DNA from 2 places in the Actinoplanes sp. G11-F43 genome. Region 1 is predicted to be linked to the other one. Evidence: riboswitches for the same ligand, from Rfam matches in the RefSeq annotation. Region 1 holds a riboswitch; the other holds the start of a gene.
The links. A riboswitch is a leader RNA that binds a small molecule or an ion and turns the genes downstream of it on or off. The one in region 1 is predicted to bind cobalamin.

Region 2: it holds a riboswitch for cobalamin, as region 1 does, so the genes downstream of both, ACQ0O7_RS15615 (ribonucleoside-diphosphate reductase subunit alpha) here and ACQ0O7_RS09875 (hypothetical protein) in region 1, are expected to answer to the same signal.

Annotation. Positions count from the first base shown of each region.
Region 1 is NZ_JBNZCE010000008.1:153,617-160,982, reverse strand. It holds gene ACQ0O7_RS09885 (ABC transporter ATP-binding protein) at 1-951, shown strand, start outside; gene ACQ0O7_RS09880 (ABC transporter ATP-binding protein) at 948-2,684, shown strand; cobalamin riboswitch at 2,997-3,182, shown strand; gene ACQ0O7_RS09875 (hypothetical protein) at 3,227-3,967, shown strand; gene ACQ0O7_RS09870 (FecCD family ABC transporter permease) at 3,964-4,995, shown strand; gene ACQ0O7_RS09865 (ABC transporter ATP-binding protein) at 4,992-5,798, shown strand; gene ACQ0O7_RS09860 (ABC transporter substrate-binding protein) at 5,795-6,856, shown strand; gene ACQ0O7_RS09855 (STAS domain-containing protein) at 6,973-7,251, shown strand.
Region 2 is NZ_JBNZCE010000014.1:71,715-79,080, reverse strand. It holds gene ACQ0O7_RS15620 (ribonucleotide-diphosphate reductase subunit beta) at 1-478, opposite strand, end outside; gene ACQ0O7_RS15615 (ribonucleoside-diphosphate reductase subunit alpha) at 478-2,907, opposite strand; cobalamin riboswitch at 3,025-3,243, opposite strand; gene ACQ0O7_RS15610 (enoyl-CoA hydratase/isomerase family protein) at 3,452-3,979, shown strand; gene ACQ0O7_RS15605 (PepSY-associated TM helix domain-containing protein) at 3,966-5,351, opposite strand; gene ACQ0O7_RS15600 (L,D-transpeptidase) at 5,565-6,800, opposite strand; gene ACQ0O7_RS15595 (GNAT family N-acetyltransferase) at 6,999-7,366, shown strand, end outside.

The DNA of each region.
Region 1 (7,366 bases):
GCCGTCGGCGTCGGCGCCCTGCGCACCGCCGACGGCCAGCTCGACGTCGCCACCCTGCTGATCGTCCTGCTGCTGTCGAGAGAGTGCTTCCGGCCGCTCACCGACCTGTCCCGGGCGTTCCACGGCGCCTACCCCGGCCTGGCCGCCGCCGACGGCGTCTTCGAACTGCTGGACACCCCGCCGGCGATCCGGCCCGGGTCCGCCGTGGCGATCAACGGCCCCGGAGAGGTACGGGTGGAGAACGTCACCTTCGCGTACGTCCCCGGCCAACCCACCCTGACCGACGTCACCTTCACCGCCGCCGCCGGGCGCACCACCGCGATCGTCGGCCGCTCCGGCGCCGGCAAGAGCACCGTCATCGCCCTGCTGCTGCGCTTCTTCGACCCCGGCACCGGCCGGATCCTGATCGACGGCCACGACATCACCGGCCTGGCCGACCCGCGCGCCCTGGTGTCGGTGGTCTCCCAGGACACCTACCTGTTCCACGGCACCGTCCGCGACAACCTGCTGCTCGCCCGGCCCGGCGCCGACGACACGGCACTCCGGCAAGCCGCCCGCGACGCCGCCGCCCACGACTTCATCACCGCACTACCCGAGGGATACGACACGATGATCGGCGAACGCGGCACCCGGCTGTCCGGCGGCGAACGCCAGCGGATCGCGATCGCCCGCGCCCTGCTCAAGGACGCGCCGATCCTGGTCCTCGACGAGGCCACCTCGGCCATCGACTCGGCCAACGAGGCGACCATCCAGGAAGCGCTGGCACGGCTCGCGCGACGGCGCACCACACTGGTCATCGCCCATCGGCTGTCCACCGTGCGCACCGCGGACCACATGGTGGTTCTCGACGACGGAACGGTGGCCGAACAGGGCCCACCCGATCAACTGTTGGCCAGATCCGGTGGTGCCTACCGTCGGCTAGCCGTAGCTCAGACAGGTAACGCGGCATGACCGAAACCGTGAAACGCCTGCGTACCATGCTTTTCCTGCTGCGCGCCCACCGACTGCTTCTGGCCAGCGCGATCGGCTCCGGCGCCCTCAACCAGCTCCTCACCATCGCCGGCGCGGCCGTCGGCGCCTACCTGGTCGGCCTGGTCGCCACCGGCGCCGGCGCCGACACGCTGATGCCGTGGTTCTGGCTGCTGGTGGTGCTCATCCCACTACGGGCGATCACCCCGTGGCTGGACAACACGCTGTCCCACACGATGGCGTTCCGGGCGCTCGCCGACACCCGTACCCGCGTACACGCCGCCTTCGAACGCCTCGCCCCCGCCGGCCTGGCCGGGCGCCGCAGCGGCGACCTCGGCACCGCCATGGTCGCCGACGTGGAAGCCCTCGAAGTGTTCTTCGCCCACACACTGAGCCCGCTGGTCGTCGCGGTCACCGTGCCGTTCAGCACCCTGGTCGCGCTCGGCCTGATCCACCCCGTACTGCCGCTGGTGGTCCTGCCGGTCCTGCTCGCGGTGGCCACCGTGCCGATGTGGCTGGCCCGGCGCGCCCGCACCCAGGGCGACGCGGTCAAGGCGGCCGCCGCCGACGTGGCCGCCGAAACCGTCGACGCCGTCCAGGGCCTGCGTGAACTCGCCGTCTTCGGCGCCACCGGCCGCCAGCAGAACCGGATCGCCGCCGCCGTCGCCCGGCTGCGGGCCGTGCAACGCTCCCACGCCGGCCGCGGCGGCGTCGAGAAAGCCGCCATCGACACCCTGGTCACCGCCGGAACCCTGGCCGTGCTCGCCACCACCGCGCTGCTCACCGCCGACGGCCGGATGAACCCGGCACTGTTCCCGGTCGCCGTGGTGCTCGCCGCGTTCTCGTTCACCCCGGTCACCACCGTCGCCGAAGTCGCCAAGGACCTCAACCTGGCCGCCGCGGCCGCCGCCCGGGTCGCCGAACTACTCGCCCTGCCGTCCCCGGTCTTGTCCGTCACCACCGCGCCGCCCGCCGTGACGGGCGCGGCGGTCGCCTTCCGCGACGTGGCCTTCCGGTACGGCGATGATCTGCCGTACGCGCTGTCCAGCCTCGATCTGGACATCCCCTCCGGCGGCAGTGTGGCGTTGGTGGGGCATTCCGGTGCCGGGAAGTCCACCACCGCCCACCTGCTGCTGCGCTTCCAGGACCCGTCCCGGGGCGTGGTCAGCATCGGTGGGGTCGATCTGCGCGATCTGCCGTTGGAGCGGTTGCGGGAGCTTGTCGCGTTCGTGCCCCAGGACCCCTATCTGTTCCACGGCACGATCACCGAGAACCTGCGCCTGGCCCGGCCCGATGCCACCATCGCGGAGTTGGAGGCGGCGGCCCGGGCGGCTGGGGCCCACGAGTTCGTGATGGGGCTCGCCGAAGGGTACGAAACCACGGTGGGGGAGCGGGGCACCCGGTTGTCCGGTGGTCAGCGCCAGCGGATCGCCCTGGCCCGTGCACTGCTGACGGACGCTCCGGTGCTGGTCCTGGACGAGCCGGTGTCGAACCTGGACGCCGAGACCGAGCGCGTCCTGGCCGAGGCGATGTCCGGAATCATCGCCGGCCGAACCACCCTGATCATCGCCCACCGCCTGTCCACCATCCGCACAGCCGACCGGGTGGCGGTCCTGTCCAACGGCCGCCTGACCGAAACCGGCACCCACGAGGAGCTACTGGCCACCAACGGCCCCTACGCCCAGCTGATCAGCGCCCAGCTGGCCGTTCATTGACCGTCCGGCCCTCGCCCGCACAAGTGGCCGTTTCCCGGCCCGGCCTCGACCGATCTTGGATGATCTACCACCTTTGTAGAGCCTTGCTCCTGGCCGCCTGATCACTTGCGGTCAATTGCTCACGCGGGCGGCCCGTCCAGCCGAGACCTTGGTGGATTTACCACCGTTTTCGGTGGTAAATCCACCAAGATCGGCTGGGGTGGAGCTGGAAGGTGGACACTCGCGCGGGGAATTGACCCGAGCGGGCCAGCAGCCGAGAAGCAGGCTCACTCCGACAAGGTAGGACACCTCGTCCAGCGGATCTTGCCGTGCTAGGGTGCGGCACGAGTCGACCGCATCCCATGGATGCCAGGGAACTCCGGTGTGATTCCGGGACTGGCGCGCAGCGGTGAGGGCGACGGCGGCACGACTACGCCACTGGGGAGCGGGCGCTTCCTGGGAAGGCCGTGCCGCCGGCTGACCCCGAGTCCGAAGACCTGTCGGCTCACGTGTTCGTCAGTGGGCTCTCGCGACCAGGGTCTCCGACCCGAGAGGCTTCCGCCTTGGATTCGCCGCCCTCCGACGACGGCTACGTTTCGGCAGTAGAGCTGTGTGATCCGCGGTGGTGGGCGGGTGCTGTCGCGGCCTACAGTTCCTGGCTCGGGACCCGGCATGCCGCGCCCGGTGCCGCCTGCTGTCTGCAGCACTACTGCGGCAAGGTCCTGCCCCTCGTCGTGGCGGAGTGGGTCCGGACCGGCCGGCTGCTGTCGATGCGTCACGAGGACTGGCAGGTCCGCGTCGACGAGAACGCGGCCACCACCGCGGCCCGGCACACCGCGGCCCGGCACACCGCGGCCCGGCACACCGCGGCCCGGCACACCGCCGGGCACACCGCGAGCGGCACGCCCGCCGGGGTGCCGGCGGTCGGGCAGGCCGTCGCTGATCATGTCGCGCCGCTGCTGGACGGGGTTCTGGCCGCGTCCAATCTCACCCGGGCGACCGCGCTGGGCGGGCCCGCCGCCTCGCTCGGTGGTGCCGTCGCCCGCCTCTACGCCGCGGCCGATCCGGCGGACCGTGCCGGGATCGTACGGGACGGGGCCGCGATCATCGCCGTGCTGGAGCAGACCGCTGGGCGGGCTCTGATCAGGCTGGACGCCGACGGTGACGTCCTGCTGCAGACCCGGACCACCTGCTGCCTGATCCGCCTCGGGACAGAACGTTCGTTCTGCGATACCTGCCCCCGAATGGACCCCATCGAACGGGTCCGCCGTCAGCGCGCACGCACCCGGAGAGCCCACCCGTGAAACGACGCCTGCCCTTCTGGCCGCTCCTGATCGCCCTACTGCTGAGCGCGGTGGCCAGCGCGATCGCCTCCCTGGCCTTCGGCTCCGAACGAATCCCCCTGACCGAGGTGGTCGGCGCCGTGACCGACCGGTTCACCGGCACCCCACCCGGCCGCTGGGACGTGATCATCTGGGAACTCCGGATGCCCCGGGCCCTGATGGCCCTGACCGTCGGCGCCGGACTGGCGGTAGCCGGTGCCGGCATGCAGACCCTGGTCCGTAATCCGCTGGCCGACCCGTACCTGCTGGGTATCAGTTCCGGCGCCTCGGTGGGCGCCACCGCCGCCATCACCACCGGCGCGCTCGCGGGCCTCGGCGTCTACGCGGTCTCCGGCGGCGCACTGCTGGGAGCGGTCGGCTCGGCCCTGCTGATCTGGCTGATCGCGATGGCCCAGGGCGGCCTGACCCCGCTACGGCTGGTGCTGTCCGGTGTGGTGCTCTCCTCGGGGCTGTCGGCGATCGCGTCACTGCTGGTTTTCCTCAGCGCCGACCCGCGGGCCGCGAACTCGGTGATGTTCTGGATGCTCGGCAGTGTCGGCGGCGCGTCCTGGGAAAAATTGATCATTCCGGCGATCCTGGTGGCCGCCCTGACGGCCGGGATGCTGGCGATGCATCGCTGGCTGGACGCGCTGGCCGCCGGACCGGAGACGGCGGCGTCCTTGGGGATCAACGTGGCCGGGATGCGTACGACATTGTTCGTGGGCCTGTCGGTCCTTGTCGGTGTGCTGGTCGCGGTCAGTGGAGGCGTCGGGTTCGTCGGCCTGATCGTGCCGCATGCCGCGCGGCTGGTCGTCGGCGCCCGCCACCGGGTGGTCCTGCCGGTCGCGGCGGTCGCCGGGGCGGTGTTCCTGATCTGGGTGGACGTGCTCGCCCGGATGGCGGTGCGCCCGCAGGAGATCCCGCTCGGGGTGGTCACCGGGGTGCTCGGTGCGCCGTTGTTCCTGCTGTTGATGGGGCGGGGCATGTACCGGTTCGGCGGCGACCGGTGACCGCGCTGCGCCTGGACGGCGTCTCGGCACGGCTGGGTGGCCGCACGATCCTGCGCGATGTCGACCTGACGATCCCGGAGGGCGTACGCCTGGGCATCGTCGGTGTGAACGGCGCCGGCAAGTCGACGCTGCTGCGGGTGCTGGCCGGAGTGCTGGCACCGGGTTCGGGCAGCGCCCTGCTGGACGGTGTCGACCTGCGCAGGCTCCCGGCCCGCGAGCGTGCCCGCCGGCTGGCCTTCGTACCGCAGGAGGATGTCACCTCCCCGGAACTGCGGGTCGGTGAGATGGTCGCGCTCGGCCGGGTGCCGCAGACCCGGCCCTGGTCCCGTGACAGCCGTGCCGAGCACCGGATCGTCCGTGAGGCGCTGGACGCCGTCGGGCTGGCCGGCCGGTTCGACACCGCTTGCGACCAGCTGTCCGGTGGTGAGCGGCGGCGCGCGGTGCTGGCCCGGGGCCTGGCCCAGCAATGCCCGATCATGCTGCTCGACGAGCCGACCAACCACCTCGACGTGGCCTGGCAGCTCGACCTGCTGGACGTGTTCGCCGCCCGGGCCCGCACCCTGGTCGCCACCATCCACGACCTGGATCTGGCGTTGCGGTTCTTCGACCTGCTCGCCGTCGTCGGCTGGCCGCCCGGCGCCGACCGGGCCATCGACCCGGCCGGCATCGTCGCGTTCGGCACGCCCGCCGAGGTCCTCAGCACCCGCCGGGTGGCCACCCACTTCGGGGTCGGCTCGGTGCAGGTGCCGCATCCCACCCTCGACCAGTCCCACCTGCTCATTCACCCCCGAGAGGACTCATGACCATCCGAACCGGCGTCACGCTGGCACTCACCCTGACCGTCCTGACCGCCTGCTCCAGCCCGTCCCCCACCGGTGAGGCCACCGCCGGGGCGATCACCGTGCAGAACTGCGGGCAGGACGTCGGTGTGGACGAACCCATCAGCCGGCTGTACGCGTACGACGGCGGCATCATCTCCATCGTCCTGGCCGCCGGCGCCCGCGACCAGCTGGTCGCCGTGACCGGCATGGATCAGGACCAGGCGGTGCTCGAACTCGCCTACCCGGACCTGCGCGTCGGTGACCTGAAGGCCGTCGGCGACCAGCACCCCACGCTGGAGAACGTCCTGGCGGTCAAACCGGAGATGATGTTCGCCGGGTACGGCTACGGCTTCAGCGAGTCCCGCAACCTGATGCCCGAGGACCTGACCACGCACGGCATCAAGACATATCTGCTCAGTGAGACCTGCAAGCAGGACGACGGCGCCCGCGGCACGATGGACGCCTGGACCGCGCTCACCACCGACCTGCGCAACATCGGCGACCTGACCGGCCACCGCCCGACCGCCGACACCGTGGTCGCCGACATCGACAAGCGGCGGGCGGCGCTGACCGCGGCGCCGAAGGGCACGCGGACCCCGACCGCGTTCCTGTTCGACTCCGGTGGTGACGCCATCTTCACCTCCGGCTCGTTCGGCGGCCCGCAGGCGATCTTCGACGCGGCCGGAGTCGTCAACGCCACCGCCGACGTCGAGGACACCTGGACCGAGGTGGGCTGGGAGCGCCTGGCCGCCTCCGACCCGGACGTCATCTACTTCGTCGACTACCCCGGCCAGACCTACCAGCAGAAGGTGGACACGCTGAAGGCCAACCCGGCGTCCCGCGACCTGACGGCGGTCAAGGAGGAGCGGTTCGTGAACCTGCCGTACGCCCTGTGGGTGTCCGGCCCTCTCAACATCGACGCCGCCGAGTGGGTCCGCCGGTCGGTGGAACACTTCGGTCTCGCCCCGTCGGCCGGGATCGCCCCCACCCTCGACATCACCCGGCTCACCGAACTGCCCGGCAACGCCTGGCTCCGCTGACCCGGATTCCGGCCGGGGTGCGGTAGAACTGTCGTACACGACGGAGAGGCCGGCCACAGCAGATGTCCCCTGAGGGAGCGTTGACGATCCGTTCGGCTGTCGGTGGTGACGGCGTCGTGCGTCTCGCGGTGGCCGGTGAGGTCGATCTGGCCACCGCCGAGCAGCTGTACGACGCGATCGCCTCGACCGCCGCGACACCCGGGGTGCGTACGGTCGACGTGGACTTCTCCGAGGTCGCGTTCTGTGACTCGACCGGCATCGGCGCGCTGATGCGGGCCCGGCACAGCGCGGGGGAGAGCGCGGTCGCGATGCGGGTGGCCGCGCCGCGGGGCATGGTCCGCCGCACCTTCGAGGTGGCCGGAGTGTGGCAGGTGCTCAGTGACGGCACGCGATGAGAAACCGGCACACGATGAAAGCCCCTGCCTGAGGCGAGGGGCTCTCATCGGTCGCGGCCGGGCACGGGGATCGTCTGCCGCACGAACCCGGACGGTGTCGTGAAGAGACCATGCC
Region 2 (7,366 bases), on a different contig from region 1:
CCCGGCGGTGTTCCCTGGTCTCCAGCCGGCGCAGGTCGAAGACCGAGTCGATCCACTTGAAGCAGAAGTCGGCCTTGCGGGCGATCGACGGGATGTTCTCGACGGCCGCGAACGCCTCGAAACGCTCCTGCTCGTCGGGCACGTAGGTGTCGAGCAGGTTCAGGTAGAACTGAACGTGCACGGCCTCCTCGAACAGCTGCCGGGACAGGTAGAGCCGGCCCTCCGGCGAGTTGACGTGCTGGTACAGGTTGAGGACCAGGTTGTTCGCCACGATGGTGTCACCGGTGGCGAAGAACGCGACCAGCCGCGACACCAGGTGCTGCTCGGCGGGGCTGAGCTTGGCCAGGTCGGCGAGGTCGGAGTGCAGGTCGACCTCCTCCACCGTCCAGGTGTTCTTGATCGCGTCCTTGAAACGGTCGAAGAAGTGCGGGTACTTCATCGGCCGCAGGGTCAGGTCCATACCGGGGTCGAGCAGCATTACTGGCAAGCCTCACAGATGTCGGGGTTCTCAAGGGACGAGGCGAGTGCGCCGCCGCCCAGGTCGCCGAGCAGGTTCACGCCGGGCACGACGGCCGGCTTGGCAACGGTGGCCTGGGCGGGGACCACCACAGCGGCGGGAGCCACGGCGACGGTCGCCTGCTGGATGCGCGTCGCCGGGCGCGAACGCAGGTAGTACGAGGTCTTCAGGCCGGCCTTCCACGCGTACAGGTACATCGAGGAGACCTTGTTGATGGTCGGCGCGGCCATGAACAGGTTGAGCGACTGCGACTGGTCGATGTACGGGGCACGGGCCGCCGCCAGGTCGATCAGCGCCTTCTGCGGCAGTTCCCACGCGGTCCGGAACAGCTCGCGCACGTCCGCGGGCAGCTCGGCGATGCCCTGCACGGAACCCTCGGCCCGCTTGATCGCCTCACGGATCTCGGCGGTCCACAGTCCACGGGCCTTGAGTTCGCGTACCAGATAGGTGTTGATCTGGAGGAACTCGCCGGACATCGTCTCACGCTTGAACAGGTTGGACACCTGCGGCTCGATGCACTCGTAGGCGCCGGCGATCGACGCGATGGTGGCGGTCGGCGCGATCGCGATCATCAGCGAGTTGCGCAGGCCGTGCTCGGCGATCGACGCCTTGACGGCCGCCCACCGCTCGGGCTGCCCCAGGTCGGCGCCCCACAGCTCGGGGTGCAGGTCACCCTTGGCCGCGCGGGTCTCGGCGAACGCCGGGTGCGGGCCGAAGCGCTGGGACAGCTCGACCGACGACTCCAGGGCGGTCAGGAAGATCTCCTCCTGGACCCGGGTGGACAGCTGCTTGGCCTCGGCCGAGTCGAACGGCAGGCCGAGCATGAAGAACGCGTCCTGCAGGCCCATCAGCCCCAGGCCGACCGGGCGCCAGCGCGGGTTGGACGCGGCCGCCTGCTGCGACGGGTAGTAGTTGATGTCGATGACGCGGTCCAGGTAGACCACGGCGGTACGCACGGTCGCGCGCAGCTTGTCCCAGTCGACACCGCCGGCGTTGACGTGTGCGCCCAGGTTGATCGACCCGAGGTTGCACACCGCGGTCTCGTCGTCGTTGTTGACCTCGAGGATCTCGGTGCACAGGTTCGACAGGTGGATCACGTTCTGCGGCTCGCCGGTCTGGTTCGACAGCGCGTTCGAGCGGTCCTTGAACGTCATCCAGCCGTTGCCGGTCTGGGCCAGGGTGCGCATCATCCGGCCGTACAGATCGCGGGCCTTGACGGTCTTGACCGCCTTCTTCTCCGCCGCGCGGTAGGCCTCGTCGAACTCGGCACCGTAGAGGTCGGGCAGCTCGGGCGCCTCGGACGGGTCGATCAGCGACCAGTCGCCGTCCGCCTCGACGCGGCGCATGAACTCGTCCGGGATCCAGTTGGCCAGGTTCAGGTTGTGGGTGCGGCGCGACTCCTCACCGGTGTTGTCGCGCAGCTCCAGGAACTCCTCGATGTCCGGGTGCCACGGCTCCAGGTAGACGCAGGCCGCGCCCTTGCGGCGGCCGCCCTGGTTGACGGCGGCGACCCCGGCGTCGAGGGTCTTCAGGAACGGGACGATGCCGTTGGACTTGCCGTTCGTGCCCCGGATCAGGGCGCCCCGGCCCCGGATCCGCGACCAGGCGATGCCGATGCCACCGGAGAACTTCGACAGCTTCGCCACCTGGTGGTAGCGCTCGTAGATCGAGTCCAGCTCGTCCTTCGGCGAGTCGACCAGGAAGCACGACGACATCTGGGTGTGCCGGGTGCCGGAGTTGAACAGGGTCGGCGAGCTCGGCAGGTACGCCAGCGACGACATCAGCCGGTAGAAGCTGATCGCCTCCCGGGCGTCCTTCGACAGGCCACAGGCGACCCGCAGCAGCCAGTACTGCGGGGTCTCCACCACCAGCCGCGAGGTCGGGTGGCGCAGCAGGTAGCGGTCCGCGACGGTGCGCAGCCCGAAGTACTCGAAACGCAGGTCACCGGCCAGGTCGATGGCGTCGTCCAGCTTGCGGGCGTTGGCCGCCACGAACGCGGCGGTCTCGTCACCGATCAGGCCCTCGGTGTGCGCGTACCGGATCGACTGACTGAAACTGGCCACGCCCTGGAGGCGGACCTCCTTGTCGACGTACGCCGCCAGCAGCCGGGCGGCCAGCCGCGAGTACTGCGGCTCCTCACCGATCAGCTCGGCAGCCGTCTGGATCGAGAGCTTGTCCAGTTCCGCGGTGGTGGCCCCGTCGTACAGGCCGCTGATCGTCTTGGTCGCCACCCGCAGCGGATCGACCTCGTCCAGGTCGGCGACCCACAGCTCGACCGCCTTGACGATCTTGTTGACGTCGACCGGTTCCAGGTCGCCGTTTCTCTTGCGCACCTGCATCGCATGCCGTCGCTGTTCCGGCACACCGGCGGTCCTGGTGGTGAGCGTCATGCCCTCTCCTCGCGAGCCCGACGCGTGGAAGGCAGACACCAGCGGCCCGCGGGCACACGGCCGCGCGGACGTTCGGCGTCGGCCGTCCCACGCGGCCTTCAACCGCCGCGCACCAGGCCGGTGCACGGCGCGCTGGCAGGTCTTCGGACTCGTGGGCACGGCTCTCGCAAGCCATCTACTGGCCGTCGCTTCCCAGGCTCGGTGACGAGCCCAGTGCTTGACTGACGGCGGTCGTTCCCACTCACCGCTGCGGGGCAGTCCCGGCCTCGCACCGGGTTCCCTGTTGCCTCGGGCAGGTCTCATCGACCCATCCGAACCAGCTGCGGGAGACACCATATATGGGTGGGGCCGGAAATTCATAACCCAACATGGTGTGTTCAAGACGTCACCCGAGAGAGATCAACAACACCCCTTCCCGCAGGTACGCCACCAGATCCCGCCCGGCCGGTTCCCCTCGGCAGCCCACGGCGAGAGGATGGGAGTCCCCCGACGGAAAGGGATCACCGGTTGAACACGCCGCCCGCACTCACCTCGATCTCCGGACATCTCGGACAACCATCTGGCCCTGACCGGCGCCACGATCGGAGCCGGCGGCGCGATCATGGTGGGGCTGGCCGACCGGCACGTGCCGGCGGAGCGGCTACCGTCCTTGATCGAGGGTTTGAGCAGCGGCGATGCCGGTCCCGCGGTGGCCGCGGTGACCACCGCACCGCCCGCGGACGACCTCGGCGACCACCGCGCCTGGATCGACGCCTGCTATGCCGGCACCGACCTCGGCGTGATCATCGGCCGTCTCACCGCGCATCCCGCACCGGAGGCGCGGGCCGCCGCCGAGGAGATCGCCGGCAAGTCGCCGACCTCCCTGGCGGTCACGTTGCGTTCGCTGCGAACGGCGGCCCGGTTGAGCGGTCTACGGGCGGCGCTCGCCCAGGAGTACCGGCTGTCGGCGGCGCTGCTGCGGCTGCCCGACCTGGCCGAGGGCATCCGCGCGCAGATCATCGACAAGGACCGGCGGCCGCGCTGGTCGCCGGTCCCGCCGAACCTCGTCGACGATCTGTTCAGGAGGTCGTGACCGATTCCTTCGCCGCGGCGTCCGCCACCGTGCCCGGCATGTCCCCGGCCGGTCCGCGACCGCTCCGGTTCCCCGGCGACCGTCCACGGATCGCCCCCACCGTGATGTCCGCGAGGAGGAACACCAGCAGCGGAATCCCGAACAGCGGGAGGAACCAGGCCACCGCGAACACCGCCGGAACACCGACGGCGATCAGCCACGCCGGCAGCCGCAGCCACGCCCCACGGGCCGGAGCCGGGCCGGCGAGCCGGCGGCGGTCACCCCGCGTCGGACGGCGCTGCCACCACATCCGGTAACCGAGGACGATCATCGTGACCAGCCCGAGAGCCAGCAGCGCGAGGGCGATCTGGTTCACCAGCCCGAACATCGTCCCCATGTGCAGGTCGACACCCCAGCGGGCCATCTTGGCCATGAACGGGTAGTCGGAGAATCGCACCACGTCGGTGACCCGCAAGGTCGCCGGGTCGACGGCGGCCACGTCGACCGAGGTCGGGTACTCCCGGTGCACCTCGGTCACGGTCCACGTGCGGCCCTCGCCCTTCGGCAGACCGATCTCGACCTGATCGGAGTCCACCTCGGCGGCCCGGGCCGCGTCCCACACGGCGCCGATCGTGGTGACGTCGACCGCCCCGGTGTCGGCGGGCGCCCCGCCACCGTGCGCCGAGTGCTCACCCCCGGTGACGACCGGGGCCGCCGTGACGGTGGTGCTCACCGAGGGTGTCGACCAGTTCAGCTGGGATCGCAGCTCGGTGACGTTCTCCCCGGCGAACGTCGACCAGGTCAGCCCGGTCGCGGAGAGCGCCAGAAAACCGACGGCCATCCACATTCCGAGAACGCCGTGCCAGGCCCGGGTCCGGGCCCGCCCGGTCGCCCCGCGGGTACGCCGCACCCGGCCCAGCCACATCCACAGCCCACCGAGGGTGACCACCCACAGCCAGGAGGCCGCGAGTTCGCTGTAGTACCGGCCGATGTCGCCGAGGTGCAGTGACCGGTGCAGTTCGTCGATCCAGGACCGGACCGGAAGCGCGCCGGTGGTGCCGTAGACGGTCTCCTGCCCCAGCACCGCCCCGGTGCCCGGGTCGATGAAGACCGCGTGCCGGTACGACTCGGCGAACCGCCCGTCGTCGAAGATCACCCGGGTGGTGCCGCCCTCCGGAGCCGGCCGGACCGCGACCAGATTGGGAACGGTGGTGACCTGCTCGGCGGCGGCCACCTGCCGGGCCAGCGGAACAGTCGACGTGGTGGCGGCCGGTGGCTTCAACAGGTCGGCGTGGACGGCCTTCTCCAGCTGCGGACTGAGCGCGTACAGGCCTCCACTGATCGCCGCGATCAACAGAAACGGCCCGATCAGGATGCCCGCGTAGAAATGCAGCCGCAGCAGCAGGGGCCTGATCTCGCTGTTGGTAATCAGGGCAGAACTCCTCGGTCCGGATCAACGACGTGTCGCTGGGAAGTCGTCGTTCCGGGCCCTGTGGTTCCCGCCGTTTCGAATCCCCGGTCGTTTCCCGGTACGGGCGTATCGACCGGTCTGCCGGCCGGCTCCGGCGGCCGGGCCGGGCCGCCGGAGCCGGTGAGTGCCGGAGCGTCAGTCGCCGTAGCGGTCGAAGGAGACCGTCCAGTCGCCGAGGCCGTTCCAGATCGGCAGTTCGCGCGGGGTGTTCTTCACGTCGACGATGTCGCCGAGCAGGAAGTTCTCGTAGCACCACTTGGCGTCGGCGGTGCTCAGGTTGATGCAGCCGTGCGACAGGTTGGCCCGGCCCAGCGAGCCGTTCCACGGCGCGGCGTGCAGGAACTCGCCCGAGTACGAGATGCGGGTGCAGTAGTCGACGACCATCGGCGCGTAGTAGTTCGGGTCGTTCGGGTCGCTGACACCGTAGCTGCCCGAGCTCATCGAGTGTTTGCGCTGCTTGGAGAGCACCACGTGCGGGCCGCCGGCGGTCCAGTAGCTGATCTTCTCGCCGTTCGAGCCGGTGGTCCCGCCGCCCTTGCCGAGGCTGCTCTTCATGGTGCGGACGAGCTTGCCGTCGATGTAGACCTTCGTCATGTGCGTCCGGTTGTCACTGACCGCGATCAGCGAGCGCCCGATCTTGAAGTCGGTCGACACGTTGCGGGCGCCGTACGTCGTCTTGCCGAGCTTGACGCCGTACATGTTGACGGCGACCTTGATCTTCGTGCCGGACTCCCAGTACTTCGCCGGCCGCCAGTGCACGGTCTGGTTGTTCTTCCAGTAGAACTTGCCCTCGACCGACGGCGAGGTGGTGATCTCGATGGCCTTCTCCGCGGCGGCCTTGTTGACCGGGCGGCTGAACGCGACGATGACCGGCTGCCCGACGCCGTACGTCTTGCCCTCCCGCAGGGACGCCATCGCGTTCGCCTGGAAGGTGACCTTCGCGACGTTCTCCGGCTTGAGGGTGGTGAAGGTGACGTCCTCGGTGGTCTCGGTGCCGACGCTGTTGGCGGCGGTGACACTGACCGTGTACTTCTTGCCGTACGCGAGGTCCTCGGTCGACTTCCAGGTCCCGTCGTCCTGCATCTCGCCGTCGATCTTCGCCTTGCCGGCGGTGACGGTGACGGTCTTCAGGGTGCCGTCGGCGACACCCACGGTGATCGGCTTGACCGGCGACACCCCGGTCGCACCGGACTCGGGGGTCACGGTCACCCGGGCCGGCGCCGCACTCTCGATGTTCGCGACCGGGTCGACCCACGCGGTGGTGTCGGTGCCGGCCTTGCCACCGGTCGCGGTACACCCGGCAGCCGCGGCAGTGGCGGTGACCGCGGCCACACCAGCCGCCCCGATGATCACCTTACGTCGTTGAATCATGACTCTCACAATCGAGGGGTCCCGGTCGGCGCCATCCATGGCCGTACCAGACAAGACGTACGGGGATCCCGGAATCGTTGCCTGTCGAGTCGATCAAAGGATGGAGGATCGTCATCCTGACAGATCTGGATCCGATCCGGTACACCACAACAGCGGAAACAGCAGACCTTCTACCATCCGTACGTGAGAATCGTCGCGATGACCGACGAGCACGCGGCACGGGTGCTCGACATCTACCGGCTCGGCATCGAGAGCGGGGACGCCACGTTCGAGACGGAGCCGCCGGCCTGGGAGCGGTTCACCACCGGCCGGCTGCCCGGCCACCGGTTCGTGGCGATCGGCGACGGCACGGTGCTCGGCTGGGTGGCGTGCAGTGCCGTCTCCGACCGATGTGTGTACGCCGGGGTCGTCGAGCATTCCGTCTATGTCGATCCGCACGCCCAGGGCCGTGGGGTCGGCCGGGCGCTCCTCGACACGTTGATCGCGTCGACCGAGGCGGCCGGGGTGTGGACGGTGCAGTCCGGGGTCTTCCCGGAGAACACCGCGAGCCTGGCCCTGCACGCCGC